Regions from separate parts of the Cutibacterium sp. LaCa_255 genome, predicted to be linked through region 2. Evidence: riboswitches for the same ligand, from Rfam matches in the RefSeq annotation. Region 2 holds a riboswitch; each other region holds the start of a gene.
What was found. Region 2 has a riboswitch for thiamine pyrophosphate ahead of thiM (hydroxyethylthiazole kinase). Riboswitches for the same ligand answer to the same signal wherever they lie in the genome.

Region 1 (9,741 bases), 820 kb from region 2:
CGAGGAGACGCCGTCCGCATCCTGCCAGGAGTGGTTGCTGCGACAGCCCTTGCCAGAGACCCCAAGACCATCCTTCGCGCGCTGCTGTTGTGGCACCGCGACGCCGTGATCGTCGGAAAGACCGCTCTCCTGCTGCTCGGGATGACCGCTCCTGGCGCCAACAGGCCCATGGACTTCCGAACCATCAATGAAGTGGAGGCCTTTTCCTCAACCCGCCGGTTGGTCCGACCGGGTATTCGGGTACGTCGCTGGCACGTGCCGCACCGGTTCGTGACCGAGCGGGAGCGGGTTCGGATTGCCACCGCTGAGGTATCGGTCCTCGTCCTCGCCATTCAGGGAGAATGGGAGTGGGTCTGCGAGGCCCTGCGACAACGTCTCGTGACTCCCGAATCCTGTCGTCGGGCACGCAAGGGCCTTACTGGCCGATACCCAAAGGCCGAGGTCGATGCCGCATTGGCTGACATCCTCCTGGCTGCATGGTCAATCCCGGAACTGGAGATGAGCAGGGTCCTTCGCGCCACCGGGATCACCGGTCACAAGCCCAACCACAAGGTCCGGGTGGGAGATCGTCATTACTACCTGGACCAAGCCTTCGAGGCCGAGAAGGTCGCCTTGGAGATTGATGGCCGGTCAGTTCACGGCACCGCCAAGGGTTATGAGGAGACGATGATGAGGTCGGCTCATCTGGACCGTCATGGCTGGAAGGTGCTCCACGTCACCCCGACGATGTTCCGAAAGACCCCGAGATTCGTCCTGGACTGGCTCGCCTCCCACCTGCATCGGCGGCATCGGCCAAGAACCATGTTCAGTGAATCCGTCCTGCGGCAGATCATGGGCGGTGTCGCGCCAGCCTGAGGCTCGCGGATCCAACCTCGTAACGGCGGAGAAGGGTAGCCCTACCCCCTGATGGGTCTTGATTCGTCCCGTTCGCTGACCCATGCGTCCCCAGCCAGACCGTCGCGTTGTCCCGCTGTGGAAAATGGGGTTTCGATGAACCCATCTGCAACGTGGCGCTGCACCACCGACCATCAGGAACCCCATTGCCACAGGAGGGGAACGCTCATCACGTGGCTCGAGGCACGGGAGCGAGGGACCCAGACTCACCGAGCCTACAAATAACGGTGGGGCAACGCTCTCGCGTCACCCCACCGTCAGTGAATTGTCACTTGTAGGAGTAGAAGGCCGGGGCGGTCGACACACGCCCGGTGCCACCCATTGGGGTGGCGTGGCCGTCGGCTCGCGGATCGCGACGGCGAGCCTTCCGTCCGCCGGCAGGCTTGCGTTTGGACAGGTTCTCGAACAAGGACGGATCGTGGGATCCCGTCTTCGTGTCCTTGGGTCCCTTGCGCACTGCCACCAGTGCGATCCCGACGACGGCGACTGCAGCCACCGCGATGGCAATCAGGGGTCCCCTGTCGATCTCCTCAGGATTGATCTCGAGCTTGCTCATGCGCATCACTTCTTCCCGTCGATGGGCTTGGCGCCCTTCTCGTCATCGTCGCGAAGAGCGTTTTTGTTCTTGTCTTCCTTGCCTTCCTCGGTGAGGACATCGCCGACGATGGCTCCGGCCTCGCGATGGAACGCAATGTAACGAGCGCCGAGGTTGATCATGGCCTGCAGACGGTTACGACCGCCCAACAGGGTGTAAATGTGCACCATCACCCAGGTCAGCCATGCGCTGATACCGGTGAACTTCAGCTTCTCGGACAGCTGGACGACGGCTGAGTTGCGGCCGATTGTCGCCATGGTGCCCTTGTCCTGGTACTCGAATTTCTCCAGCGGCTCGCCGAGTTCGAGGTGGACGATCTGACGGGCGACGCACTCGCCGCCCTGGATGGCGGGCTGAGCCAGCTGAGGCTTGGGGTCCTCGGTGTTGATGGCACCGTCGCCGACGGCGAAGATGCGATCGTGACCATTGACGCGGAGAGTGCCATCGGTGGCGATACGGCCGCCGCGACCCTGCTCGAACCCCCAGTCGGAAACGGACTTGTGGGCACCGACGCCAGCAGCCCAGATGACCATGTCCGCAGGAAGCGTCTGACCGTCCTTGAGGAGCACCGAATCCTCGCGCACCTCGGCGATGGCGGTCTTGGTGCGCACGTCCACGCCGCGCTTCTGCAGCTGGCGACGGGTGTAGTGGCGTAGAGCCGGGTCGAAGGGCATGAGGAGGTGGTCAGCCATCTCGACGAGGGTGACGTGGACGCGGTCGGTGGATACGTCCGGGAAGATTGCCGGGATGCCGATCGACTTCATCTCGGCCAGGGTGCCGGCCATCTCGACGCCGGTCGGGCCGCCACCAACGATGATGACGTCGAAGGTCTTGTCACGCTGGGTGTCGAGGTCCTCGAGGTAGGTGAAGATGGCGTCGCGTGCGCGCAGCGAGGATGCGCGGGTGTAGATGGTGTACGAGTGCTCGGCGGCACCGGGGGTACCGAAGAAGTTGGCTCCGACGCCCTGGGACAGGATGAGGTAGTCGTACGAGATCGGGTCGCCGTTGTCGACGTTGACGATGCGGTTCTCGGTGTCGACGTCGGTCACAGAGGCACGACGGAAGTGGGTGCGAGAACCGTTCTGAGCGGCGAAGGAACGCAGGCGGTAGGTGACGTCACCTGGGTTCAGACCACCGGTCGCGACCTGGTACAGCAGCGGCTGGAATGTGGTGTAGGGGTTGCGGTCAATGAGGGTGACGTCGCACCCTGCTTCGGCAGTCTTCTCAGCGGCCGCCAAGCCACCGAAACCAGCACCAACGATCACGACTCGAGGCTTGGAGTCCGCCAGAACCGGTCTGCGACCCAGGCCCGGCAGGCCAATGTCCGACAACAGGGTATTGATGTCCATCTGATCCTCCGAATGATGGTGATACATACTGATTGTCCCAAAAATGTGCTGTATTTCGCAATAACGCGAGCCCCATGGGTAGGTCGGGGCCGGGCACTGCAGCTTGCAGCGTGACAGGCTTGGACCATGCCACATCTCCACACCCAGCCACATGGACACGACGTCACGATCAGCGCGTGGATCCTGAGAAGGTTTCCATCCGACAGCCCACGTGGCTGGCAGTGGAAGGCCCTCGTGCACAAGCACCGCAAGATGAATTTGTGGATTCAACCGGGCGGACACGTCGAGCACACCGAGAACCCCTGGCAGGCCCTTGCTCACGAGCTCCACGAGGAAGCTGGCTACCACATTGACCAGTTGAGCGTCCTACAGCCATGGAATCGGGTTCCTGACGGGGTTCATGACCTCATGCACCCGACGCCGGTGCTTCTCAACACCCACAGCCCCTACCCAGGGCACTTCCACTCCGACATCGTCATGGCGATGGTTGCTGATGGTGATCCGGCGGAGAAACCGCGTCCTGGCGAGTCTCTGGAGCTTCAGTGGGTCAGCCCTGACGAGTTCGCCGCGCTCCCGGGGGCCGAGCCCGATGCCGTCATGATCATGACGATGATCGTCGAGCGGGTGGCCGATTCCTGGATTCCTATCCGGGCGACGGACTGGTCGCTGGAAGATGCCCCCACGGAGGCAATGACGAACCGCACGGTCGCCGAGGCCACTGCTCCTGATCCCCTGGACGAGAGGGAGACCCAGGGGTGGGGGACGGCCCAGTGACGCGGAGTCTCGACCTCGACGCAATAGGCTCCGGGCATCCGGTTGCCGATCATTGCGACGAGATCACCACAGCCCTGGATGTTGGGAGGGCGGTCATCGTCGCCCCACCGGGCACCGGCAAGACGACCTTCGTCCCGCCGCTGGTCGCATCGCGGTGTTCGGGTCGGGTCATCGTCACCCAGCCACGACGGGTGGCAGCCAGAGCCGCCGCACGCCGACTTTCCACACTCACCCGGACCCGCCCCGGCGAGTTCGCCTCCCACACCGTGCGCGGGGAGTCGACGACAACCCGCGACACCAGGGTTGAGTTCGTGACGACCGGGATTCTCCTTCGCCGCCTGATGCGCGATCCTGACCTGACAGGGGTTGATGCCGTCGTCCTCGACGAGGTCCATGAGCGTCATCTCGATGCCGACCTAGCCGTCGCGATGGTGTGCGAGGTGGCCCAGCTGCGCGAGGACCTCACGGTGGTGGCGATGTCGGCCACCGTCGACAGCTCCGGGTGGGCGAGCCTCCTCGGTACGGACGAGCCGGTACCGGTCGTCGAGGTGTCATCGGCCCTGCATCAGCTCCAGATCGAGTGGGCCCCAGCCTCGGGATCCCCTGTGGATTCTCGGGGTGTGACTCCCGAGTTCCTCAGTCACCTTGGCAGTGTCACCGTCGAGGCCCTCGATCACCACCCAGATGGTTCGGCGCTGGTCTTCGTGCCGGGGGCGCGCGAGGTCGACCACGTCGTCGCGGATCTGCGCTCCCGGCTCGATGGCGTGGAAATCGTCGGGCTGTCAGGGTCGATGTCGGCGCGTGAGCAGGATCGTGCCTTGTCAGACCCAGGTGATGTGCGCCGTGTCATCGTCTCGACGGCGGTTGCGGAATCCTCCCTGACGGTGCCGGGGGTGAGGCTCGTCGTCGATTCGGGTCTGTCCCGGGAACCGCGCCTGGATCGTGATCGCGGCATGACGGGCCTGGTGACAGTCCGGGAATCTCGAGCCTCGGCAATTCAGCGTGCCGGACGTGCAGCTCGTCTCGGCCTTGGCGTCGCGGTGCGGAGCCTGCGGCCCCAGGACTGGTCTGGGATGGATGCTGACCCGGCCCCCGAGGTTGATCATGCCGACCTTGTGGCACCGCTGCTGGCGCTGGCCGTTTGGGGCTCTCCTCGTGGCGAAGGCATGGCCCTACCAACCCCATTGCCACAGGACCGGGTGGCCGAGGCCGAGGAGGAACTGCGTGACCTAGGTGCTGTTGACGCTGACGGTCGAGTCACCGACAGAGGGCGTCAGCTCGCGACGGTTCCGGTCGACCCGCGTCTAGCAAGGGCCCTGGTCGACGGCGCGCCGATTGTCGGGTCTCGTCGCTGCGCCGAGATCGTCGCCATGCTCGGCCTCGACGACGGACAGGTCGACCTCGTCGGGCAGTGGCGCCAGTTGCGGACTGGTCGTCACCCCGATGGGAGGGTGTGGCGTCGCGAGGCTGACCGGCTTTCGCGTCTCACTGACGATTTCCCCGACACCAACATCACCGACGATGATGCCGTCGCCACGGTCGTCTCCCTGGCTCGCCCAGGTTGGATCGCTCGCAGCCGTGGTGAGGGGTCATCGTCCTATCTGTTGGCTTGTGGCACTGGGGTTGAACTGCCCCGCAACTGCCCACCCGGGTTGCTCGGGCAGCCCTGGTTGGCCGTTGCCCGAACCTCTCGCGTCACGAGCGGCGCCCTCATCCGGGCAGCGGTCCCGCTGGCGGAATCGGCGGCTCTGGATGCCGGTGCGGCGATGCTCGCGACCGAGACCACGGTCACCTGGAATGGCGGCAAGGCTCGCGGTCGGCGCGTTTCGCGGCTTGGTGCCATCGAGTTGTCGTGCACCCCGGTCCGGCCAGGGCGTGATGAAGCCCGTCGAGCGGTGCTGGAAGAAGTGAGATCCCGCGGGCTCGAGGTTATAGGCCTGACGAAGAACGGTGAGTCCCTGAGGAGTCGGCTCGCCCTGGCCCACCGGGTACTCGGAGACCCCTGGCCTGACGTCAGTGATGAGGCTCTGCTCTCTCGCGCCGAGGAATGGCTCGACTTGGATGGCCTGGCCGCAGGGCAGGGGAGTGACGCCACCTCTGGCCTACGCAGGATGCTGGGGTGGCAGGAATCGGCACGTCTTGACGAGGCCCTCCCCGAGACGATCACGGTCCCCAGCGGGTCGCGAATCCGCGTTGACTACCCGGAACCCGGCAGTGACGCCGCTCCGGTGCTCGCGGTGAAGCTCCAGGAGTGTTTCGGGTGGACCGACGGCCCGATGATCTGTGACGGCCGCGTGAAGGTGGTGCTCCATCTGTTGTCCCCAGCCCGACGTCCGTTGGCCGTCACAGACGATCTCGCCAGTTTCTGGGCCAACGTCTACCCCTCAGTGCGAGCGGAGAATCGTGGACGTTATTCCAAACATCCCTGGCCCGAGGACCCACTGACGGCCATGCCCACGAAGCGCACGAATCGGGCGTTGGGGCATAGCTGACGGCGGGCCAAGTCCAGCACCCACGCTGAGTCCGGGAGTTGAGGACTTGTTTCCAAGCAACGTGTCCCTTCCCGTCCCGGTCTACCCGCAACCTTGTGGAGATCGGGGTTCTGATGGCGAAAGCTGCTACGGGAGATGGCACGACGGGGGTCCATGACCCCGATTTCCACCAGGAGGCGGAATACCCGACATCGTCGAGGTCCGGGTGACGGGCCCCGCCCGACGATTTCCGAGCCCTGCGCAAGGATCGCCGAACCCGTTGTGGGTGGAGACTTCCCGCCAACCGCGACTACGATGGCTCTCAACGACAGGGGAGCATCGTCGGATGCTGAGAGTGGGCACCGCCCAGACCCTCGAACCTGAACCGGTTAGGACCGGCGTAGGGAGTCGGGCTCTTCGCGCATGTGCGCCCCCTTCCGAAGGGACGGAAGGATTTCCATGACCAACGACAAACCTGCCATGCGGTACCGCACCATTGACATTGTCACCCCAGTGATGATCGCGGTGGCCTTCGGTGTCATCTTCCTCGGTTACGGCGCTCTCTACAGCCTCCTCAAGCCGGTGTCCTCGGTGTATGTGCCAGCCGAGGGCATTCTCACCGGCATCTGGTTCCTACCCGCCCTCATCGCCGGCCTCGTCGTCCGCAAACCGGGCGCTGCCCTTCTCGCAGAGATTCTTGCTGCATGTATCGAGGCGGCTCTGGGAGGCCCATGGGGTCCAGGCACCATCATCTCCGGAGTCATCCAGGCTCTGCCGATGGAGCTGTGTCTGCTCATCGTCGCCTATCGCAAGGCTGGACCGAAGCTCGCCATGGTCGCCGGAGCTCTCACCGGTATCGCTGAGGGTATCTACGAACGTATTTCCTATTACCCGATGTTCCGTTTCGGGGACACCGTCGTTTACCTCATCCTCATGGTCGTCTCCGGAGCCCTGCTCGGCGGTCTGCTGGCGTGGGGTATCGTCCGCGGCCTGGCGGCCGCTGGTGCCCTCAACCCCTTCGCGGTTTCTCGTGAACTGCGTGGCGGAAAGCGGAGTACGGCGTCGGCGCGGAATCTGTCATGACTGACGTCTTGGCCCGTAATGACCAGGCTGACGACGTTTCCGCTCGTCGGGCGGTGCCTGTGGATGTCGAGGGGTTGACTGTCGGCGTCCCGGGCCGCGACGCCCCCATCCTCGGGCCCATCGACCTCCACCTGCCTGCTGGCGCAAGGGTGCTTGTCACAGGGCCTTCGGGCGCTGGCAAAACGACCCTGCTGCACGCCGTCGGAGGGTTGCTGGAGGAGGAGAGTCACGATCTGACGGGCCAAGTGAGTACGTGGGGCAACGACAACGTCGGTCTGCTGCAGCAGGAGCCGATCCACTCCGTCGTTGCCGCGACCTGTGGACGTGACATCGCCTTTGGTCCGGAGAATCATCGCGTTCCCCGCGAGGAGATCTGGCCGATCGTCGAGGATTCCCGACGCCGTGCCCGGTTCACCATTCCCTGTGGCCACTCCACCACGAAGATGTCGGGCGGGCAGATGCAGCGTCTCGTCATCGCCGGAATCCTGGCCACCGACCCCGGGCTGCTCCTCCTCGACGAGCCGATCTCGATGCTCGACGAGGAATCGGCCAGCGCGATTCGAGACGAGGTCGCCATGATGGCCCACGACCGGACGGTTTTCGTCGTCGACCACCATCCGGACCAGTGGCGTGGGATCCTCGACCAGGTTGTCGAGTTGACCGATCACGGCACCCTCAAACGGATCTGGGATTTCGAGGACTACCTCGACTCGCGCGAGCCCACCGAAGTGCCGTGGCACCCCGCTACTCCCGGCGAGGCAGTCGCTCGGGCCGTCGCTCTCGATGCTCACCGTCCGCAGTCTGACGACGTGCTGCTTCGTGGCGTCGAGATGTCGGCCCGACGCGGTTACGTCACGGTCCTGTCAGGGCCCAGCGGGGTCGGCAAGTCCACCCTGCTGAGGCTGCTGGCCGGGCTTGACGACCCTGCCGCCGGCGAGCTCGCCCTCCCCGAGCCCGGGCACACCGCCTGGGTGCCGCAGAACCCGGAGAACTACCTCGTCGCCCGCACAGCTGCTGACGAGCTCTTCGCCTCGCCGATGGTTCCTGAGAACGCTGATCTGCGCGACCTCGTCAGGACCTTCGGGCTCAAGCCGATCCTCGACTCCCACCCCATGACCTGTTCGGGCGGGGAGAAGAGGCGCCTTGCCATCGCGGCGGCACTCGCTCAGAAACCCGACCTGCTGCTCCTCGACGAGCCGACCGTCGGCCTCGACGACGACCGCGGTGCCAGTGTCCTGACGGCCATCCGCGCCGCGGCGGACTCCGGGGTTGCCGTCGTCGTCTCTTCCCACGACCCCCAGGTCATCGAGATGGCTGACGAGGTCGTTGACGTCGCCTCGTACCGCGATCCGGATCCTACCCCGGAAGAGAACCCCCAGGGGAAGCCGGCATTCCTGACGAAGATCAACCCTCTCGTCGTCCTCCTTATCGCCGTCGCAGGCATTGTCGGGTCCCTCTTCGTGCGATCTCCGCTCATCGGCGCCATCGGGCTCATTCCGGCCGTCGCCATGGCTCCGATGTGTTCCCGCCGCGTCAAACCCTTGGCGGTTCGGACGGTTCCGGTCGTCATCGCCGCGGTGATGTTGGTCTGGACGACCCTGTTGCTCCACAGCGGGTTCACGAACCCAGCGGTGTGGAGCGAGGCGACCCGTCAGGGGCTGAGGATCCTCGTCTTCGTCCTGCCGGGCGCACTGGCCTCTGCCGCGGCCGATCCCACCCGCTTCGGCGACGCCCTGGCACAGCAGACCCACCTTCCGCAGCGCCCGGTGGTGGCGTCGGTGGCAGGTGTGATCCGGATGGGGCACCTGGGCGACCAGTGGCGCGTCCAGTCCGATGTGCGCCGCCTGCGCGGGATGGGGCCGGCGTACTCCCTGTCATCCCGGGTCAAATACCTGTCCTCGATGACATTCGCGATGGTGCTGTACGCCATGAGGTCGTCGGAGGTGCTCAGCCGGGCCATGGACTCTCGCGGTTTCGCGACGGCGACTCGGCGTACCTACGCCGTCGAGTCGCGCTGGCGAACACGAGACCTGTGGGGAGTCGCGTTGGCCGTCCTCGTCATCGCTGTCCCTGCCATTGCAGCGGCACTGCTGGGGTGACGGACTCCAACGACGCAGAGCGGCTGGGGACTGCCCACCCCAGCCGCTCGTTTCCGACGTCAGCGGTACAGCGCCTTTTCCAGCACCGTCTCGAGCTTGTCGACCGATGCTTGTAGGGAGTACTTGTTCGTCATGAGCTCGCGGGCCCGCTCGTGCCAACGCTTCATGGTGGACTCGTCGGCGTCACGCACCCGCTCGATACCAGAGACGAGCTCGGTCGGATCGACGCAGGCGCCCACCTCGTCGTCACTGATGACGTCGCGGATCGGCACCTTGGCATTCGAGACGACGGCCAGCCCGGCTGCCATGTAGTCGTAGAGCTTGTTGGGGCTCATGCCCTTGTCGAAGACCGACTGCGGGGAGACGGTGTGCAAGCCGACGTCACAGGCCGAGAGGATGCGCACCAGCTCGGACTTGGGTACTTGGTCGTGGAACTTGACGTTCGTCAGTCCCAGCTTCTTCACCTCGTCGATGGC
Region 2 (9,741 bases):
GACGGCACAAACCGCATCAAGTACGTCCCGGACAATACCCGCGTCAACCTGATTAAGGCCCTCGGGAAGAAGGGCTACGGCAAGCAGGTTCTGCTGGGTACTGATTCCGGTAAAGCCTCTTACCAGAAGGTCTACGGTTCGGTCTCGGGCATTGACTACGATCCGGCCGTCTTCTGCCCGCGTCTGGTTGAGGACGAGGGCTTTGACCGCAGCTACGTCGATGACCTGCTCATCAACAACGCCGCGACCTTCCTTGGCTTCGAGCCCCTGGCTGGGTGACAACGATGCCACGACTCCAAGTTGCGCTTGATACCTACGACCTGCCGTCGGCCCTCGCCCCGCTGGCCCAAGTGTCCAACGAGGTTGACGTCATCGAGTGTGGCACCATCCTGGTTCTAGCCGAGGGCATGGATGCGGTGCGTGCCGTTCGGGCGGTTTACCCTGAGAAGGCTATTCTTGCCGACGTTCGCATAGCCGAAGCCGGAGCCAAGATCGCCCGGCTGTGCTTCGAAGCCGGAGCTGACCTCGTCTCCTGTGTCGCCGGGGCATCACTGACCACCATCGATCAAGTGTGCAAGGTGGCAGAGGAATTAGGTGGTGAAGTCCAGGTCGAGCTTGCTGATGAGTGGTACGACGCTGACCGCGCCCGCACCTGGCGTGAATTAGGTGTCCAGCACGTCATCGTTAAGCGTTCCCGCGACCGTGAGGCCGCCGGGGACTTGTCATGGAAGCCCGAGGACCTCGGGCGGGTAGACGAACTCGCCGAGATGGGATTCACGGTCACCGTCACTGGGGGCATCACTCCCAAGGACCTTCCAGTCTTTGCTGAGCATCCAGTCGGCATTGTCATCGCTGGTCGTTCAATCGTCGCCGCCGACGACCCAAGGGCTGCGGCACAGCAGCTACGCTCCACCCTGGACGAGGTGTGGCCGAAATGATTGAGCCCCTGTCAGACGGAGTGACCCTCGGCATCTACGAGAAGGCCCTCGTTGGCAACCCGCTTGAGACTGCCGACGACTGGCGTCGCTTCCTTATCCAGGTGCCTGAGTCCGGCTTCGGTTTCGTCGACCTATCGATCGATGAAACCGAAGAACGAACCGCACGGCTTGAATGGGATCAGAACCAGCGTCGTATGGTGCGCCACTGCATCGAGGAAACAGAGACTACGATCGGTGGTATCTGCTTGTCAGTGCACAGGCGCATTGGTCCCGGTAGCGCCGACCCCACGGTGCGTCAACGCGCCCGCGAAGTGATGGCCGAAGGGTTGCAGCTGTGCCACGATCTCGGAGTGCCTGTGCTTCAGGTGGCGGGATACTACTGCTACTACGAGCAGATGAACGATCAGTCTGAGCAGTGGTACACCGATCTTCTGATCGACGCCGTCCCGATGGCTGCACGGCTGGGGGTCGTGATGGGTATCGAAAACGTTGACGGCACCGACGTCACCTCGATCCGCAAGGCCATGGAGTTCGTCAAGCTCGCTCACTCTCCTTACCTGCAGGTCTACCCCGACATCGGAAACATTGCCGAGCAGCAGCTCGATGCCACGATCGAACTCGAGGCTGGGCGCGGCCACATGGTTGCGATCCACGTGAAGGATGTCCGGCCCGGCGAGCCTCGGCGGGTACCGATGGGAGAGGGGACCGTCGACTGGGACGATGCCTTCGCCATCCTTGCCAAGCAGGGTTGGCGCGGCCGAATGATGATCGAGATGTGGAACGACGATGCCCCCGATTCCAGTGATCGCAGTGTGTCGGCGCGTGAGTTCATCGAGGAACGCCTTCGAACCGCCGGAATCCCGGTTCGTAGGACCCTCGCTTGATTCGAGATCGGTCGGCCCAGCCTGAATCTCGGGCCGACCGACACCAAACCTCCAAAAAATTTCTATACCGCTGTTCAAAGGAGAACGTTCGATGCTCGAAGAGCTCAAGAAAGACGTTTGCGAAGGCAATCTCGACCTGCCCCGACACGGCCTGGTGACCTGGACCTCGGGCAATTTGTCTGCCCGGGACCCCGGGACCGGCTTGGTGATCATCAAGCCTTCCGGGATGCTATACGACGAGATGACCCCTGACGACATGGTTGTCGTCGACCTTGACGGAAAGGTTGTCGAAGGAGATCGTGGACCATCTTCGGACACCGCTTCGCACCTGTACGTCTATCGTCGCCATGACGACATCCGCAGCATCATCCACACTCACTCCACTTTCGCCACCGCCTGGGCTGCCACGGGCCAGGACATACCCTGCGCCATGACCGCCGTCGCTGATGAGTTCGGTGGACGAGTCCCGTGCGGAGATTACGCCCAGATTGGCACTGAGCAGATAGGTGAGCAAGTTGTACGGTTCATCGATGAGTCCCCAGCCGTACTACTCAAGAAACACGGTGTCTTCACTGTCGGCACTTCCATTGAGAAGGCTGTCAAGGCAGCCGTTATGGTCGAGGACGTCGCCAGGACCTTGACCTTTGCCAAGCTCATCGGCGAGATCTCCCCGCTCCCGCAGTCGGAGATCGACTCCAACCACGACCGATACACCAACCGCTACGGCACCCCAGCTGCGTCCCAGGGAGTGACGTCATGACTTACGACATCTCAACTATCGGTGAGGGACAGATCCGGCTCACCTGCTACAAGGGCGAGCGTCTCGTTAATGCCCAGCAGCTACGGGCCACTGCTGCCTGCTCCGAAGCCAACGTCGCAGGCTTGTTGTCCCAGGTCGGTCGCGACACCTGCTGGACATCTGTTATGCCACAGGGCGATCTCACCGACCGGGTTGTCAACGAGTTTCGTAGTGTCGGTGTCGATGTCTCCCACATCTGTATCAAGCCTGAGGGACGCGTCGCCCTGTACTTCATGGAGCCTGGTGAGTACCCGATGCCAGCACGTGTACTTTACGATCGCGAGCACACCCCTTTTCGTGACGTCCGTGTCGAGGATCTCGATTGGGAGGCCATGCTCGACACGAAATTGGTTTTCGTGACTGGCATCACAGCTGCTCTGACCGAGAACACGGCTGTTGTGGTGAGCCATTTTGTCGAGGAGGCTCACCGTCGTGGAATAGCCGTCGCACTTGACGTCAATTATCGTTCCCTGCTGTGGGAGCCGAGGCGAGCTCGAGAGGTGCTCGAGCCCATTGCTCGCATATCGGATATTGTCTTTTGTTCAGTGCGTGATGGCAGGGCGGTATTTGGAATAGAATCTGACGGAGAACAGGCATGCCACGATCTGCGCGAATTGTTCGGAGCTCCGACGGTCGTGTCCACTGACCAGATCAATGGTGTCTATCTATCCGACGACGAGCGCGGCGACCGCACCTTCCCAGTGGTTCAGGTTCCTGTCGTCGACCGTCCAGGTGCAGGAGACTCCTTCGTTGCAGGAACATTGCACGGGTATCTTGCAGGTGACGTGGTCCAGGGAATCTATTACGGGCAGCGGACATCTGCTTACGCCCTGACTCATTATGGAGACCTTACTCGTGTGAGTCCCAGTGAGCTCAATATTCCTTCGAACACAGACATTCTGCGTTGACAATAGCCGCGGCGCGGGTAGGAGATATAATTACATGTCCACTTCTACAACATCCAAGAAATCAGCATTAGATCTTATAGATTCGCGCCCTTTGGCGCGCAATCAGAAGAACCTTGTCGCCCTTGCTATCATCGGAAACATTTCCGAGTTCTTTGACATCTTTCTCATTGGTTTCGTTGTATCCGTCCTCACTAAGCCATGGAACCTGACCGGCACTGAGGCGGGCGTCATCCTCGCCTGTTCTGGCTTGGGTACGGTCATCGGTGCCATTATGTGGGGACGTCTGGCAGACAAAATCGGACGCCGTTCGTCATTTTTCTGGTGCGTCCTCATGTTCGTTGCATTCACCGTCCTATCAGTGTTCACCCCAGATCACGGCTGGGTTATGCTTGCCATATTGCGTATTGGCGTGGGGATCGGTGTTGGCGGCCTCAATATCACCTCGATTCCGTATGTTCAAGAGTTTGTGCCAGCTAAACAGCGTGGACTTCTTGCTGGATTGGCGTCGGTATTCATACCACTCGGTCTTTTCCTGGGCTCTCTCGGGCAAAAGGCCTTGGGTGATAATTGGCGTGCCCTCATCGCACTGGGTGCGATTCCCGTCTTCCTGCTTGTGTGGATTCGCTTTGTCCCCGAGTCGCCAAGATTCTTACAGAGTCATGGACGGGAAAATGAAGCTCGTGAGGCTTTGGCGTGGGCGTTGGAGATGCCGGCTGACGACATTGGAGATCTGCCGCCCGTAGAGCACGTCCGAGACGCTTCGTACTCACTTGTCTTCGGCAAGTACCGCAAGAGCCTCCTTATTGTCAGCCTAGGGTCCTTCTGCTTCATTCTGGGGTCATTCACGATTCAGTCGTGGGGTCAGACCCTCCTCAAGACCGGCTTCGGCAAGTCTGCAGAGCAAGTTGGAATCCTGTTTATGTTCGTCTCTCTGGCCGATCTCATCGGGCGCTTCCTGTCAGCATGGCTGGCCGACCGCATCGGTCGGAGGATCACGATGCTGTCATTCGGTCTGGTAGGTGCCGCCGGAACTCTGATCATCGCGCTTTCGGCTCATCTGGGTTGGGGCTGGCAGGTCTTCTTTGCCGGCGTCCTTGTTGCGATGGCCTTCGGCGACGGCGCCTTCGGTATTCTGAACGCCTTCGGCGCCGAGCAATTTCCCAATGAGGCTCGCTCCACCGGTCTCGGACTCGGTTACGGCATCGGTGCGACTGCCAAGGTCATCGGTCCGGCGCTCATGGGACTCATGGTGGGCGGATCTGCGGTCAAACAGAATGTCACCTTGGACGCGGTCTTCCCGGCGTTCATCCTGTTCACCGTGCTGCTCGTCATCGGCGGTGTGACATACATGTTCGCCCGCGAAACTCGCGGCACCTCACTCGACACGATCTGACCTATCAAACGATCCTGACGTCGAGGGCCTGTACCTGACCCAACGGGTTAACCGAAGCCGTGACCTGACGGGTAGCCAGGGGGCCCTCGACACGCCAGATCCAGCAATACGGCGTCATCTCGACGACGTCGATCGTGGCATCCGCGGATTCCCCGGTGGCCTTGACCACCTCCTCGAAATCCTTGCGGCGCTGATCCAACGGACGATCCATGTCCATCGTCGGGCTCCACTCCTGAGCCACCAGATCGTCCGACCAGTTGCGAATGATCTTCTCGACGTCGTCGAGATGCTGCCGGACTTGGGGATTCATCGGCGAAGGATGGACGGCATCACAGGCCTTGCGATCCTTGGCCGCGGAGGGCAGCAGCAGGTCACCCACCCCGGGAACAACGGTGTCGAGGGCCGTGGAGGTTACGCGGATGGCCGGGTGATACGTCCGATTCGCCAGCACCACGACGCCGACCCCGGAGGAAGGATGCCACATCATCGTCGATCCATACCCTGGATACCCGCCACAGTGGTAGACGATGTGTTCCTTCCCCGTGACAGCGACGTGCAGGCCATATCCGTACCCTTCGGTGACTGGGCCGTACGTCGTGAAATACCGCTGCATTTGCTGCATGTCGCGAAAGACCTGGCCCCAACCATCGTCCTCGCTGGTCCACGCGGTGATGAAATGGCTCACCCAGATCCCGACATCCTTGGCCGTGCAGATGAGGCCGCCGATGGGGGAGAAGGTTCCGGAGCCAAGCAAGGGCTGGACGCTGCCATCTCTGCCGAGGCCTGGGGCGAGCTTTCCCTCGGGTACTTGCGTGACGTCGAGGAAGGATTCGGTCATCCCCAACCGACGGATGACGTCTTCCTCGACGACGTCGATGAATGGCCGCTCGGTCGCCAATTCGACGACGCGGCCCAGGATCGCGTAACCGAGGTTGGAATAGGCGTACCCCGTCCCCGGCGCGAAGTTCGTGATGAAGGGTTTACCCAACAGCGCCTCGAACTCCTCGCGTGACATGGCCTGCTGACGGTCGGCCCACGGATCGTCCGGTGGTAGACCGGTAGACATGGACAACGCGTCACGAATCGTTGCGCTAGCGATGGGCTCCTGAAGCTGCGGAATCCAACTACCGAGGGTGTCGTCGAGAGCGGGCCGTCGAGGAGCCACGTCGATCAGCCCGTGACAGATCCCAAGGACGCTGGCAGCGGTGAACGACTTCGACATCGACGCGATGCTGTAGACGCGATCGTCGGTGTCGTTACAGCGCACCTCACTGTCGTCAACGGTTGCCCAGGACAACGAGGTTCCACTCCCGGCGGCCTCTGACGACGCAGCATTGAGAACGTCGGCGACAGGGCTGAGACGGGGATTCATGGCGGCATTGTGTCACTTGAGACGTGGGTTGGTAGAGCGGATTCGGACACCGCTGGCCCTAGAAGACAGGAGTGCGGCGTTGCCAGCGCGCATCGTGGCAGTAGATTGGACCACAACAACGCGGGAGCCCACCAAAAGGGCTGAGAGGGTGTCGTGATGGCACCGACCGTCTGAACCTGTCCGGGTAATGCCGGCGAAGGAAGTGGTTGGCATGACTGAATTGTCGAATCTGGTGTCGGAGTCTGTGGAGCGGCTGCGTCGGGACAAGCCGCTGGTGCAGTGCTTGACGAATATCGTGGTTGCCAATTTCACCGCGAATGTGTTGTTGGCTGCGGGGGCGGTTCCCGCTATGGTCGATAACCCCTCAGAATCTGAAGGGTTCGCCTCGGTGGCTGACGGCGTGCTAGTCAATATTGGTACCCCGTACCGGGAGACCGCTGAGGCCATGGTTGTTGCCGCGCGTGGCGCCGCAGGTAGTGACACGCCGTGGGTGCTCGACCCGGTGGGGGTCGGGATGCCATGGCGTACCCAGGTCGCGCTGGACGCGTTGCACGTCGGCGCTCCAGCCGTCATCCGGGCGAATGCCTCCGAGGTATTGACCTTGGCTGGAACGGGAGCGTATTCCCGAGGCCCGGAGGCTGGAGATACCGTCGAGGATGCCTTGGGATCCGCCGCTGAGCTCGTGCGCACATACGGCACCGTGGTCGCCATTAGTGGTCCCGTCGATCACATCGTGGACGCTCGCCGGCACGTAACCGTGTCATCGGGGCATGAATGGATGGCGCGAGTGACCGGGGTCGGATGCTCACTAGGGGCTCTGACAGCAGCCTTCGCAGGCGTCCAGAAGGATCACCTCATTGCCGCTACATCCGCAACCGCCATGCTGTGCGTAGCTGCCGAACGAGCAGCAGATCGCAGTGTGGGCCCGGGCGGATTCGCTCAAGCTCTCATCGACGAGCTGTTCCTGGTGTCACCCGACGAAGTTGGCGCGAGAGGAGGGCTTCGCGATGTCACGGCCTGACTTCGATCTGTCGGTGTACCTCGTCACAGACACCGCCCAATGTGGCGGCCCAGACAGGGTCGTCGAGACCGTGCGGCGTGCTATCGCCGGCGGGGTGACTCTGGTCCAATTCCGCGACCATGATCTGCCCGACGACGAATTCGTCACCTTGGGACGGCGGGTGAAGGATGCGTGCAGTGGAGTACCCCTTATTATCGACGACCGGGTGCATCTGGTCGCCGACATCGGAGCCGACGGCGCCCATGTCGGGCAGTCCGACATGCCGGTCGCCCAAGTTCGAGAGATTCTCGGGGACGATCTGCTAATTGGCTTATCCGCGCAGACCTCCGCCCATGTGGAGGCTGCGCTGTCTCATGGCCGTGACGTCGTCGATTACTTGGGTGTTGGGGCTTTGCATGGCACGGGGACTAAACCTGAGGCAGGCGAGCTCGGCTTAGCCGCGATACGCGATGTCGTCGACGTCAGCCCGTGGCCGGTGTGCATCATTGGCGGCGTCGCTGCCTCTGACGCTCAGGATGTAGCCCGGTTGGGTTGCGACGGCCTCAGCGTAGTCTCGGCAATTTGTCGAAGCGCCGATCCCGAGTCCAGTGCTCGGGAACTCGCACAGGCGTGGCGCCGCGCGAAGGGGAGGTGACGTCAGGGCGTGCACAACCGCCCAGTGCGACTGGCATCTTGTTCAGATGAGCGGCCCTGGTGCGCATGGTACATAATCAGGCACGAGGGCACCCTAAGATGAGCGCCATGAGCACTTCTGACGTCACTCGTCGCGCCTCCAAGATCTCCGTCGTCGGGGCCGGTTCGGTTGGTTCCTCGCTGGCCTACGCCTGCCTCATCCGCGGATCGGCCGACCTCGTTGCCCTCTACGACATTGCCAAGGACAAGGTCGAGGCCGAGGTAGCGGACCTCGCCCATGGCACTCAGTTCACCCCCGCCTCAGTGATGGGTGGCGCTGATGTCCACGACACTGCCGACTCTGATGTCGTCTTCATCACTGCCGGGGCCCGTCAGAAGCCGGGCCAGACCCGTCTGGACCTTGCCGGCGTCAATGCCAATATTTTGCGTTCCCTCATGCCGCAGCTGGTCGAGCAGTCCCCGAACGCCCTGTTCGTGCTCGTCACCAACCCCTGTGACGTCCTGACCGTCGTTGCCCAGCAGGCCACCGGGTTGCCGGCTAACCGCGTCTTCTCGACCGGTACCATGCTCGACACCTCGCGGCTGCGCTGGCTCATCCGTCAGTGGGCCAACGTCGAGCAGCGCCATGTACACGTGACCATCGTCGGCGAGCACGGCGACTCGGAGTTCCCGCTGTGGTCGACCGCCAACATCTCCGGTGTGCCGATCCACGACTGGACAGTCGAGGGTGAGCGCGTCTTCACCGAGGACGTGCTCGCTGATCTGGCTCACGAGGCCGCCTTCGCCGCGTACAAGATCATCGAGGGCAAGGGTGCGACGAACTACGCCATCGGTCTGACGGGTGCTCGTCTTGCCGAGTCCCTGCTGCGTCCGGGCCGTTCCGTCCTGCCGCTGTCCAGCGTCATCGAGGATGTCCACGGAGTCTCCGGGGTAGCCCTGTCCATGCCGTGCATCGTCTCGCGTGACGGCATCGAAGGAGTGGTCCCGGTCTCCATGAGCGCAGCGGAAATTGCCTCCCTTGAGGCTTCCGCGGAACGCTTGCGTGACACTTTGTCATCCATCTCGTGACCTGCTGAACATTTGTGCTGACGACCTTCTAGGCTAGGGGGTATGTCAGTTCCTTTTCAGTATGCACAGGACAGTGACGGAGAACTTCTCAAGATTGCGGCTCGCGGCCAGGAGGTGTTGACGAACCCCCTGGCCAACCGAGGCACGGCTTTCACCCTCGAGGAGCGCAAGACCCTTGGTCTCACGGGCCTGTTGCCGTCGGGAGTCATGACGATCACCGACCAGCTCAAGCGGGTTTACGCCCAGTACTCGGCGCAGCCGGACGACCTGGCGAAGTACCTGTACCTCAACCACATGCACGACCGTAATGAGGTGCTGTACTTCCGCCTCATCGCCGAGCACATCGAGGAGATGCTGCCCATCGTCTACACCCCGACGATCGGCAAGGCGATTGAGGAATACAACCACTGGTACGACCGTCCGCGCGGTATTTACCTGTCCATTGACGACCCGGAGGACATGGAGCAGGCCCTGGGGCAGTTGGGCCATGGCCCTGACGATGTCGACCTCATCGTGGCCACCGATGCAGAGGGCATCCTTGGCATCGGTGACCAGGGTGTCGGTGGCGTGGCGATCACCGTCGGGAAACTGGCGGTGTACACCGCGGCAGCCGGAATCCACCCGCACCGTGTCCTACCCGTCATCCTCGACGTCGGCACCGACAACATGGAACGCCTCAATGACGACGGCTACCTCGGTGTGCGTCACCCTCGTGTGCGCGGAGA
Region 3 (9,741 bases), 880 kb from region 2:
GCAGCGATGGCATGGTCCGCGCAAGGTGTGGACGTCCTGGGAGAAACGGTGTTTGAGGCGGTCCCAGTCAACGTCGTGGACGGTTCCGGCCCGGGATGCCGGGTCCCCGACGGACTGGGAGCAGGGGTAGACGCTGCCGTCCGGGGCCACCGCCATGGATTCCCCGACAGCTGCGTGGCAGTAGGGACGGTTGGACACCGACAGCGGAAGCAGGGTGCGACCGGAGGGGTCGACAGTGGTGGGTGTGTTCGCCGGGGAGCGATGCATAGCAGCCCGGACGGTCTCCAGTTCCCGCCAGACCAGGGGTCTCGCCCGCATCGCGTTGACCTGGGTCAGGCGTCGGTACAGGGCGGTGATCCCTCCGACGACGGCGTCATCGGAGGGGACGAGATCGCCTCTGCCCGCCGCGCTGCCGATCCCCACCAGTGGGTCGAGGCCGAACCCGGTGACATTGGGCAGTCCCCCCAGGGTGACGGCCAGTTCGTCGAGGTGGTCGATGTTGAGGGCCGAGAGCACCGTCGTCACTCGTACCGGGATGTCGGCTCGGGCCAGGGCGAGCAGACCCCGGAAGGTCGGGGCCGCCGAACCGCGGGCTCTCTCCTGCACCTGCGGTGGACCGTCGACGCTCACCCCGACACGCACGTTACGGCGTGTGAACATGGCAATGATCTCGTCGTCGAGGCGTGCTGCGTTGGTCTGGATGCCACAGGTGACCCGTCCACCTCGGATGGCCGCAACTCTCTCGGCGACGTGCTCGATGAGGGAGGGCACCAGGGTGGGCTCACCACCGGCCAACTGCACATGGGCTGGCTGGCCGGTCGTACGAACCCCCTCGGCGAGAAGATCCAGGGAGGCATCGGCGACCTCGGTCGGCATCCGGCCGCCCCGGCGATCCCGGCGGTAACAGTAAGGGCAGGCAAGGTCGCAGGCGGCGGTGGGCCACAGCACGAGATAGCGGACGGTCATGACCGGCTGACCTCCTGTTGACGTCCGACGAGGTGATCATGGAGTTGTGACAGGGTTGGCAGGACGCGGTCATCCACCACCCAGCCACCGTTGGCCACGCTCACCGTGACGCTGACGTCCGCAAGGTCCTGGACCACCCGGTATCCGGATCGTGTCAAGGTGTGATGAGCAAGGTCGGCATCCACCGACCCCACGACCCGCGCCGTGGGGCATCCGTCGTCGGACTGCCAGAAGGTGAGGGTGTGGAGGTCGAAGGTGATCCCCTCGGTGCGGAAGGCCTCCTCGAGAGCGCCGGTACGGGCCAGGTCCTCAGGGGCGCCGATCGTCACGTCAGTGCCATGCCCAGCCACCCACAGGGTGTCGGCGTAACGCATCACCGGCTCGATGTCGTGGCTGCACACCACGACGGCGATGTCCCTCGCCGTGCACACCTCGCGCAGCATTCCGAGCAGGGCGATACGGCCCGGCGGATCGAGGAAGGAGGTTGGCTCGTCGAGCAGCAGGATGGACGGCTCCTGAGCCAGTGCCCGAGCTACCATGACCCGCTGACGCTGTCCGTCCGACAATTCGCCAACGAAGTCCCCAGCCAACTCGGTGGCCCCCACCGCCGCCAAGGACTCGTCGATGACGGCCTGGTCATGGGGCCGCAGCCGACCCCCGATTCCGGAATGGGGGTGACGTCCCAGCGAGACGACATCCCTGGAGGTGAGGCGGGCGACCGAGACCCGGTCCGTCAACACCGTGGAGAGGGTCTGGGCGATCTGACGGCGAGACATCTTTGACGTCGGTGTGCCATTGAGGGACACCTCGCCACCCAGAATGGGCTGCAAGCCGGCCACCGACCGCAGCAGGGTTGACTTGCCGGCCCCGTTGGGGCCGACCAGCCCAATCATTCGACCGGCCTCCACCGATCCCGTCACCCCGGACAACACCGTCGTGACGTGGTGGCCCGAGGTGTAGCCGACGGACAAATCCGTCATGGCAAGACCGATCACGTCGCCTCCGCATCCCGATACCAACGGATGAGGATGACCATGACGACTGGAGCGCCGAACACCGCGTTGACGGCGTTGACGGGCAGCACGTCGTCGCCGGGCAACTGCGCCAGGATGTCGGCCATCAACGCAAGGGAACCGCCGGTGAGGATGCATCCGGGCAGCAGATGACGATGATCGGCTGTCCCCAGTACCCCACGCGTCAGATGTGGGATCGCGATGCCCAGGAAACTGATCGGCCCGCAGAACGCGGTGGCGGCACCGGCGAGGATCGCGGTACTGGCCACCAGCAGGGTGCGCACCGCCTTGAGGTTCATTCCCATCGTCTGGGCGTAGCGTTCCCCCAACAACAAGGCGTTGAGTGGCTTGGCGAGCAGCAGGCTGGCCAGGATCATGACCACCATGATCGGCACCATGACTCGTAGGTTCTGCCACGTCACGCCGTGGTAGCTGCCGAACTGCCAGCGGGTGTACTGGGCGATGAGCTCCGGACTGGCTCGCGACAACAGCACGGTGACCCCCGACGACACGAAGTACCCGATCATGACGCCGAGCAGCAGCAGGATCGTCGAGGAGTGGACGAATCGGCCGGCCAGCATGACGATGAACAGCACGACTGCCGCCCCCAGCGCGGCTGCCACCATGATCAACAGATCGGGACCTATGCCCAGTCCGGAGGCGAAGGTTGCCGCACCCGCCGACGACGCCGTGCCGAGCACGACGAGGGCGACGCCGAGGCTGGCACCCGAGGAGATGCCGAGCACATAAGGATCAGCCAGCGGGTTGCGGAACAGGGTCTGCATCTCCAGGCCAGCAATCCCCAGGGCCGCCCCGACCAGCAGGGCGGTGATGGTGCGTGGCTCCCGGACGTCCTGGACGATCGTCAGGGACACCGGGTCGACGCCGGTACCCCCGGTGACGATCGTCATGACGTCACCGATGGGAGTGTTCACCGATCCCAGGGCCAGCCCGGCCATCGCCACCAGGATGAAGATCACCCCGAGGATCGCGAAGCGGACGGGCAGCGGCAGTCCACGCCGCCGTTGCGTCGCCCGGTTTGCTGCGGTCACTTGGTCGGGGCCTTCTTGTAGAAGGTGAACTCATGGTTCGGACTGAGCTCAGGGTGCAGGATGGCGGACAGGTCTGCCAGCACCAGATCAGGACGGACGACGCCGGTCTGCCAGTAGTCGTTGCCGTGCTTCGGGTCGGCACGCAGGACGGCGTTCCAGACCGTGCCGGTGCGTACCGCCTTGAGGGCCTTCATGCGCGGGTCGTCCTTGACGATGGCCGGAAGGGAGGCCTTCTCCGACTCATTGATCTGACCATCGATCCAGAAGTCGGCGTCATGGGCTTTCCTGAGGATCGTCTCGGTGTCCAGCTTCGACGAGACCACGCCGTGGACGTCGGTGAAGACGTACTCGCCGCCAGCGTCACGCAGGAACTGGATGGAGTAGTTCTCGTTGGACTTGATGTACCAGACCCCCTTGAACTGGGAGCCGTAGAGCACGCTGGGTCGCGTCTTGACCTTGGCCGTGAGCTGGGTCGTCTCGTGGTACTTCTTGGCGATCTCGTCGTACTTCTCGTTGGCGACCTTCTCGGTGTTGACGAAGAGGGCGTCGTACTTGATCCACTCGGCTCGTCCCAGCGGCGTGTTCTCGAGGAAGTCGGGCTCGGCGACGACTGGGGTACCCATCTCCTTGACCTTGGCGAACTTGCCGGGGTCGTCGTGGCCGCTGATGATGAACAGGTCGGGACGCAGGGCGGCCAGCTTCTCGGTGTTGACCTCGGTGGTGCCGTCCCCGACGCCGAAGTCAGCGACCTTGTGATCCCTGAGGGCCTGACGGGTCTTCGGGTCACCGACCTTGTCCACACTGGCCATTCCGATTACGGCGTCCAGTTTGTTCATCATCTGGAACTTCATCGGCTCAGTGGTCGAACCCAGCGCCACCTTGGTGGTGGGGATGGTGATCCGCTGTGCCTTGGCGAGGTCTCCGTCCAGCTTCGGCTGCGGAGCGCCGCACTGCACCAGGACGTACCTGGTCTCCTTGGACGAGGTACTCGACGGGTTCTTGACCGTCACCACCTTGTAGGACTTGTGGTAGGTGACGGTGAGGCCGCGGGCGTCGCTGAAGGTCGCCTTGTCGGGGAAGTAGTCCTTCGAGGAGTCGAAGTCCTTGATGCAGCCGGGCATGCTGCTGCCGGTGTTGGCGGAGGAGGATGTCGTTGGCTTGTCGCCTGAAGTGGTCTTGTTCTCGGAGCCCGAACATCCTGCCAGCGCGAGGCTGGGGGCAACGAGGAGGGTGATGAGGGCCGAGATCCTTCTCGGCGTGGTTTCCGTCTTCGGAGTACTCACGCGGTTCTCCCTGCGGTCATGCCGCAGGACTCACGGTGGCACCCGCGTCGTGTGCCCGGCAGACTCCTACGGCGAGAGTCGTTACTTGCCACTCCGCAGGGAGTCGACCGGACTGAGCTGTGAGGCATCACCGTTGCGCGACAGTGTCGGATTCCCACCGACTTCGCTCACTGAGGAGTACCCCGGACCGAGTCCGATTCGAGGCAATCGCACATTAACACTCCGTGTCAACGGCGGTGAGCAAGGGGTATAGCACACGGAGCTGCCAAGGATTGGCCCAAAATCACGATGGTGACGTCACCATCGTGATTTCTTGGCAGCTCCGTGTGGTAATCCTCAGGTATCGAGTCCTCAGGATCCCGATGCGAGCCGACCGATGACCTCCCATGGCCGTTGCGGCGCCACCACACCGTGTAGCTCCTCGACGTCAGCCCGATCACAGGCCAGTACGAGGCAGGTCGAGGGTCCTCCGGAATGGGCCAGGTCAACCTCCACGTCCCGAAACTCGGCCCGTAACCCCGCGGTGGAGGCGAGCTGTGCGGCCTCCCACGCCACCCCGTGAGAACCCACCGGGACGCAGTCGTGAATCTTCCCCGAAGCCATCAGCTCTCGTACCTCCTCGAGGGCCACGATCTCACGTCGACCAGGGGCGACGTCGTCATCAGGGGCCGAGATGGGAGTCCCGACGCGGACCAGCACGTCGCCGTCATGGGCCCGGGGGAGTTTTCCGTCGGGCATGACGCCGATGATCGTCACGCCGATCCCGGTCTGGGTGGTGGTGACGTTGTCCTCCGTTGATCCCGTCACAGCGTCGGGGGCAATCCCGGCGGCGGCCGCACAGCATCGGAACTCCTCGATCATGGGGGCAGCTGACTCCCTGTCCTGGCACAGGGTGTCGACGAGGATGAGTGGACGCGCACCGGCGCACAGCACCTCCAGGAGGGGCACCCGCGCTCCCAGATGAGCGCACCACACCGGGTCAGCTGGGTAGGAATCGTTAGGACGCGGGCCGATTCCACCGATGGTGTCACAGGCGATGACCAGACGAGAAGCCGGGACATCAGCCATTAACAGATCACGCAGCCTCGTGACGGGTAGGGGAGATGAGGGGAGATGGTTCGGGGCGGTCACGGTGTCATTCAACCGCGACCGCCCCGAAACCGCATTATCAGGACACCATGACGTCGGCACGTCACGGCAGGATGTCCTCGTAGTAGGTGTTGCGCAGCAGGCGCGACAGCAGCTTGCCGCCGGGCAGCTTCCCGTTGTTGAGGGTCTTGGCGGAGGCCAGCAGGGCGCGAATGTCGTACTGGGCCGGCCAGATCGGCGGGATGTCACGGTCGAGGTCTAGCAGCCCGTAGACGGCCATCATGGCGGTACGGGCCGAGCCCTCGGTGGTGAAGATGCAGTCGTCGGGGGTCTCGACGAACTGACCCAGGCAGGCCAGGTTCACACAGCCGTCGGGGATGACCTCGGGACGGTCCCCCTTGCCCCGTGGCATGAAGAAGGCCGTGACGTAGGGCATCGTGGCGATGCGCACCTTGGTGTTGGCCTTGATCTGGTCGAACTGGTCGAGCAGACCGAAGTGGTAGCAGTACTCGCGCAGCAGTTCCTCGCCGGTGCACTCCAGCATCGACTTCTTGACGATGTCGCCCTTGGTGAATGGGTAGAGGCCGTAGGCCCAGGCGACGCCCCAGTCCTTCGGCTGGCCGTGGAACTGCGGCTGACGGTTCATCGTCAACGACAGGCACCACGACGAGTCCTCGGCGGTGATGATGCCGCCGGTGACGGTGCGTCCGGACAACGGATCATTGCCGGTCAGTTCCTTGATCTTGCGCAGGAACGGGTGGTCGGCGCCGATGAAGTTGAAGCTGATCGACTGCCAGACCGTCTTGTCGGGGTCGGCGCAGAAGACGTCGGGGCGCCCGAAGACCGGGGAGCGCTTCACGAGGTTGCGCCACAGCTCCCAGCCAGCCTCCATCTCCTTGTGATACGGGGCGGGATGATCCATGTCGCCGTAGCCGGTGCACTCAGTCAGGGAACCGTTCGTGACGAAGACGAGGTCCTTCGGCGTCATGTCGATGCGATGCTCGCCGCCCTCCTTGTCGCGCCACAGAATGCCGCGGGCGATCTTGCGGTGGGCGGTGATCTCCAGGTCGACGTCGTAGACCAGTGACTCGTACTGGAAGTTGACGCCCTGGTCGGTCAGCCAGCGCACCAGCGGCACGACGAAGGAGTCGTACTGGTTGTACTTGGAAAACCTCAGGCACGACAGGTCGGAGAACCCGGGCAGGTACTGCAGGAAGCGGTGCATGTATCGCTTAAGCTCGGTCAGAGACTGCCACTGCTCGAAGGCGAACATCGTCTTCCACAGGGTGTAGAAGGTCGAGTTGAGGAAATCGTCGTCGAACCAGTCCTCGATGGACTTGTAGTAGGTGTCGGACTCCTTGGCCAGCAGGAGCTTGACGATTGCCATCTGGCCCTTCTTGTTGAGGCCCATGTGGTAGGCGTCACGCTTGTGGCCGCACTTGTTGATGATGCGGCAGTTGTTGACGTTGGGGTCGTTCTCGTTGGTGATGCGGAACTCGTCGAGCACCGAGTAGGGGGCTGGCATCTCCAGGGCGGGGATGTCTTGCATGATGTCCCAGAAGCACTCGAAATGCTGACCCATCTCGCGGCCACCGCGGGCGATGAACCCCTTCTCGGTGTCGCCGTTGCCGTCGAAGGCGCCGCCGGGAACCGTGAGTTCCTCGAGGATCGTGATGTTGGCGCCGGGCATCTGGCCGTCGCGAATGAGGAATGTGGCAGCGGTCAGGGCGGCGATGCCGGACCCGACGATGTAGGCCTTCCGCTCGGCGACGTCGTCGGGGGGAATGGGCCGGTTGTGGGTGTAGGTGCCCAGGTCGTTGTGGACGTAGGCGTTGCCGTCAGGGCTGACCGGGTAGCTGCGCTGATAAATCTTTTGGAAGTTCGTCATGATCCACTCCTCATACGACTTCGCCGGAGAGTTCTCCGGTGAACTTCGACTAGCCTCGCGATAGCGCCGGTAGGGTGCGATGGAACTCCCTCTTTTTGAGACTTTCGTAAGAGTTTTCTTGAGCGTTCTTCGTCGTCAGGACTCGGGGTGCAGTGCCTTGTCGTAGCCGGGTGCCATACTTATCGCTGGACACGGGGTGCGCCGTATCGGCGCTGAGATCACACCCGTGGAACCTGATCTAGTTCGTACTGGCGAAGGGATGTCCGAGATGACTTCTTCCACCCCCAGCAACCCGTCGCAGGGCTCAGTCCCGCGCGTTCTCTCCATCGCGGGAACGGATCCCTCCGGGGGCGCCGGCACTGCTGCCGACACCAAGTCCATCACCGCGGCCGGTGGGTACGCGATGGCCGCCGTCACCGCCCTGGTGGCCCAGAACACCCAAGGGGTGCGCGCGATCCACACCCCGCCCACCGAGTTCCTCACGCAGCAGTTGGCGGCGGTCAGTGACGACGTGGCGATCGACGCCGTCAAGACCGGCATGCTCGGCACCGTCGAGATCATCGAGACGGTCGCCGGGTTCCTTGACGAGCACCGTCCGCCCGTTGTCGTCGTCGACCCGGTCATGGTCGCCACCAGCGGGGACAGGCTCCTCGCCCCTGACGCTGAGGTGGCCATGCGCGAGTTCTGCCTCCGGGCAACCGTCATCACCCCGAACATCCCCGAGCTCGCAGTGCTGTGCCAGAGTGAACCGGCGAAGGATGCCGAGGAGGCCCTGGAACAAGCGCGCGGCTGGGCCAAGGAGACCGGGGTCGCCGTCATCGTCAAGACCGGCCATCTCGACTCCTCGCGCGTCGACAACATCTGGGTGACCCCGGAGGGGACGACGTACACCGCACAGATCATTCGGGTGGAGACGACGAACACCCACGGCACCGGGTGTTCGCTGTCCTCGGCCCTGGCCACTCGGCTGGGTGCCGGGGACGCTCCCGGTGACGCCCTGGGCTGGGTCACCAACTGGCTGCACGAGGCGATCCAGCACGGGTCAGAGTTGAAGGTAGGCCGGGGACACGGTCCGGTGGACCACTCCCACCGGGCACGACGACTGTCCGCCGATGCCTCGGCGGTGGCCTGGTTCGGGCCGATTGAACCGCTGGCATCTCCCGAGACCCTGGTCGGCTCGTCGGAATCAGCACCCACGGCTGCGGTGGCCCCGGTTGGTCCGTGGACGACGGCCCTGTGGCAGGCCAGCGAGGATCTGGTCCGTCAGATCCAGGCATCGGACTTCGTCGCTGCCCTCGTCGACGGCACCTTGACAGGACACGCCTTCAACTTCTACCTCGGGCAGGACGCCCAGTACCTGGCCTGTTACTCACGAGCTCTGGCCGCTCTTGCGGCTCGCGCCGTCGATCCGCAGGACTCGGTGTGGTGGGCGCAGTCATCCCAGACCTGCATCGTCGAGGAGGCCGCCCTGCATCGCACCTGGTTGGCGGGACGCGATCATGTTCCGGCTGGTCCGGTGACGACGGCCTACACGGATTTCCTACTGGCACGAACCCTGGGTGACGACTACGTCGTCGGGGTGGCGTCGGTCCTGCCCTGCTTCTGGCTGTATGCCCAGGTGGGAGCTGGATTGCCGCAGGTTCCGGAAGGCCATCCCTATGCGTTGTGGCTCGACACCTATCGGGACCCGGAGTTCACCAAGGCCATCTCGCACACCCTCGATGTCGTCGAAAAGGCCTTCGAACAGGCCGGCCCGGCTGCTCGGGCACGCGCGGCCCACGCCTACCTGACTGCCTGCCGTCATGAACTGGAGTTCTTCGACCAGGCAATGCGCGTCTGAGTCACCATCACCCCACTTCAGACACACACCATCTTTCAAGGACCTGCCTTCATGACCACCACAACTTCACTGCGCACCGCCACGAACACCTCGTTGACGATGCCTCCCGAAGGACGGGCCGCCCTGCGTGCTGGCGTCGTCGGCAACTGGATTGACAACATCCACGTCTTCCTGCCCCTGACGGCCCTCGCCCCTGCGATGGCGGTGCTCGCCGGGCCCTCGGCCAGCGCCTCCATGGGCGCCCTCGTCGTCATCGCCATGCTGCTGGGTCGCCCCCTCGGCGGAATGATCTTCGGACGCATCTCCGACCGGCTGGGACGCACCCGCACCACCCGGGTGGCCATTGCCGGCACCGCGACCTGCGCGGGGCTCATTGCCGTCATGCCCACCCACCAGCTCATCGGGGCGTGGACGATTGGGCTCATCCTGCTGCTGCGATTCCTGGGCGGGATCTTCGTCGCCGGTGAGTACTCCGCCGCCATCCCGTTGGCGATGGAATGGTCATCTCCCAAGAAACGCGGCTTGGCGTCCGGGGTCATCCTGTCGATGGCTCCCTGGGCCCAGGCATCGATCGCCTTCGCCGTCGCCGTCATGCTGGCCGCTCTCGGGC

Region 1: linked by a shared signal. The riboswitch ahead of ACP8ML_RS00740 (ECF transporter S component) and the one ahead of thiM (hydroxyethylthiazole kinase) in region 2 are both predicted to bind thiamine pyrophosphate.
Region 3: linked by a shared signal. The riboswitch ahead of ACP8ML_RS00515 (bifunctional hydroxymethylpyrimidine kinase/phosphomethylpyrimidine kinase) and the one ahead of thiM (hydroxyethylthiazole kinase) in region 2 are both predicted to bind thiamine pyrophosphate.

Annotation. Positions count from the first base shown of each region.
Region 1 covers NZ_CP190956.1:172,518-182,258, forward strand. Annotated here, with positions in the region: gene ACP8ML_RS00715 (endonuclease domain-containing protein) at 1-855, shown strand, start outside; gene ACP8ML_RS00720 (hypothetical protein) at 1,163-1,459, opposite strand; gene ACP8ML_RS00725 (NAD(P)/FAD-dependent oxidoreductase) at 1,456-2,838, opposite strand; gene ACP8ML_RS00730 (NUDIX hydrolase) at 2,965-3,612, shown strand; gene hrpB (ATP-dependent helicase HrpB) at 3,594-6,104, shown strand; TPP riboswitch at 6,404-6,507, shown strand; gene ACP8ML_RS00740 (ECF transporter S component) at 6,543-7,166, shown strand; gene ACP8ML_RS00745 (ATP-binding cassette domain-containing protein) at 7,163-9,265, shown strand; gene ACP8ML_RS00750 (glycosyltransferase family 4 protein) at 9,325-9,741, opposite strand, start outside.
Region 2 covers NZ_CP190956.1:992,561-1,002,301, forward strand. Annotated here, with positions in the region: gene ACP8ML_RS04430 (phosphotriesterase family protein) at 1-279, shown strand, start outside; gene ACP8ML_RS04435 (3-keto-L-gulonate-6-phosphate decarboxylase UlaD) at 285-938, shown strand; gene ACP8ML_RS04440 (L-ribulose-5-phosphate 3-epimerase) at 935-1,822, shown strand; gene ACP8ML_RS04445 (L-ribulose-5-phosphate 4-epimerase) at 1,914-2,582, shown strand; gene ACP8ML_RS04450 (sugar kinase) at 2,579-3,529, shown strand; gene ACP8ML_RS04455 (MFS transporter) at 3,564-4,922, shown strand; gene ACP8ML_RS04460 (serine hydrolase domain-containing protein) at 4,927-6,294, opposite strand; TPP riboswitch at 6,405-6,513, shown strand; gene thiM (hydroxyethylthiazole kinase) at 6,482-7,315, shown strand; gene thiE (thiamine phosphate synthase) at 7,302-7,949, shown strand; gene ACP8ML_RS04475 (L-lactate dehydrogenase) at 8,048-9,016, shown strand; gene ACP8ML_RS04480 (NAD-dependent malic enzyme) at 9,059-9,741, shown strand, end outside.
Region 3 covers NZ_CP190956.1:117,452-127,192, forward strand. Annotated here, with positions in the region: gene ACP8ML_RS00485 (radical SAM/SPASM domain-containing protein) at 1-966, opposite strand, end outside; gene ACP8ML_RS00490 (ABC transporter ATP-binding protein) at 963-1,946, opposite strand; gene ACP8ML_RS00495 (FecCD family ABC transporter permease) at 1,958-3,031, opposite strand; gene ACP8ML_RS00500 (ABC transporter substrate-binding protein) at 3,028-4,152, opposite strand; gene ACP8ML_RS00505 (AIR synthase related protein) at 4,666-5,445, opposite strand; gene ACP8ML_RS00510 (oleate hydratase) at 5,507-7,291, opposite strand; TPP riboswitch at 7,474-7,568, shown strand; gene ACP8ML_RS00515 (bifunctional hydroxymethylpyrimidine kinase/phosphomethylpyrimidine kinase) at 7,551-9,131, shown strand; gene ACP8ML_RS00520 (MFS transporter) at 9,183-9,741, shown strand, end outside.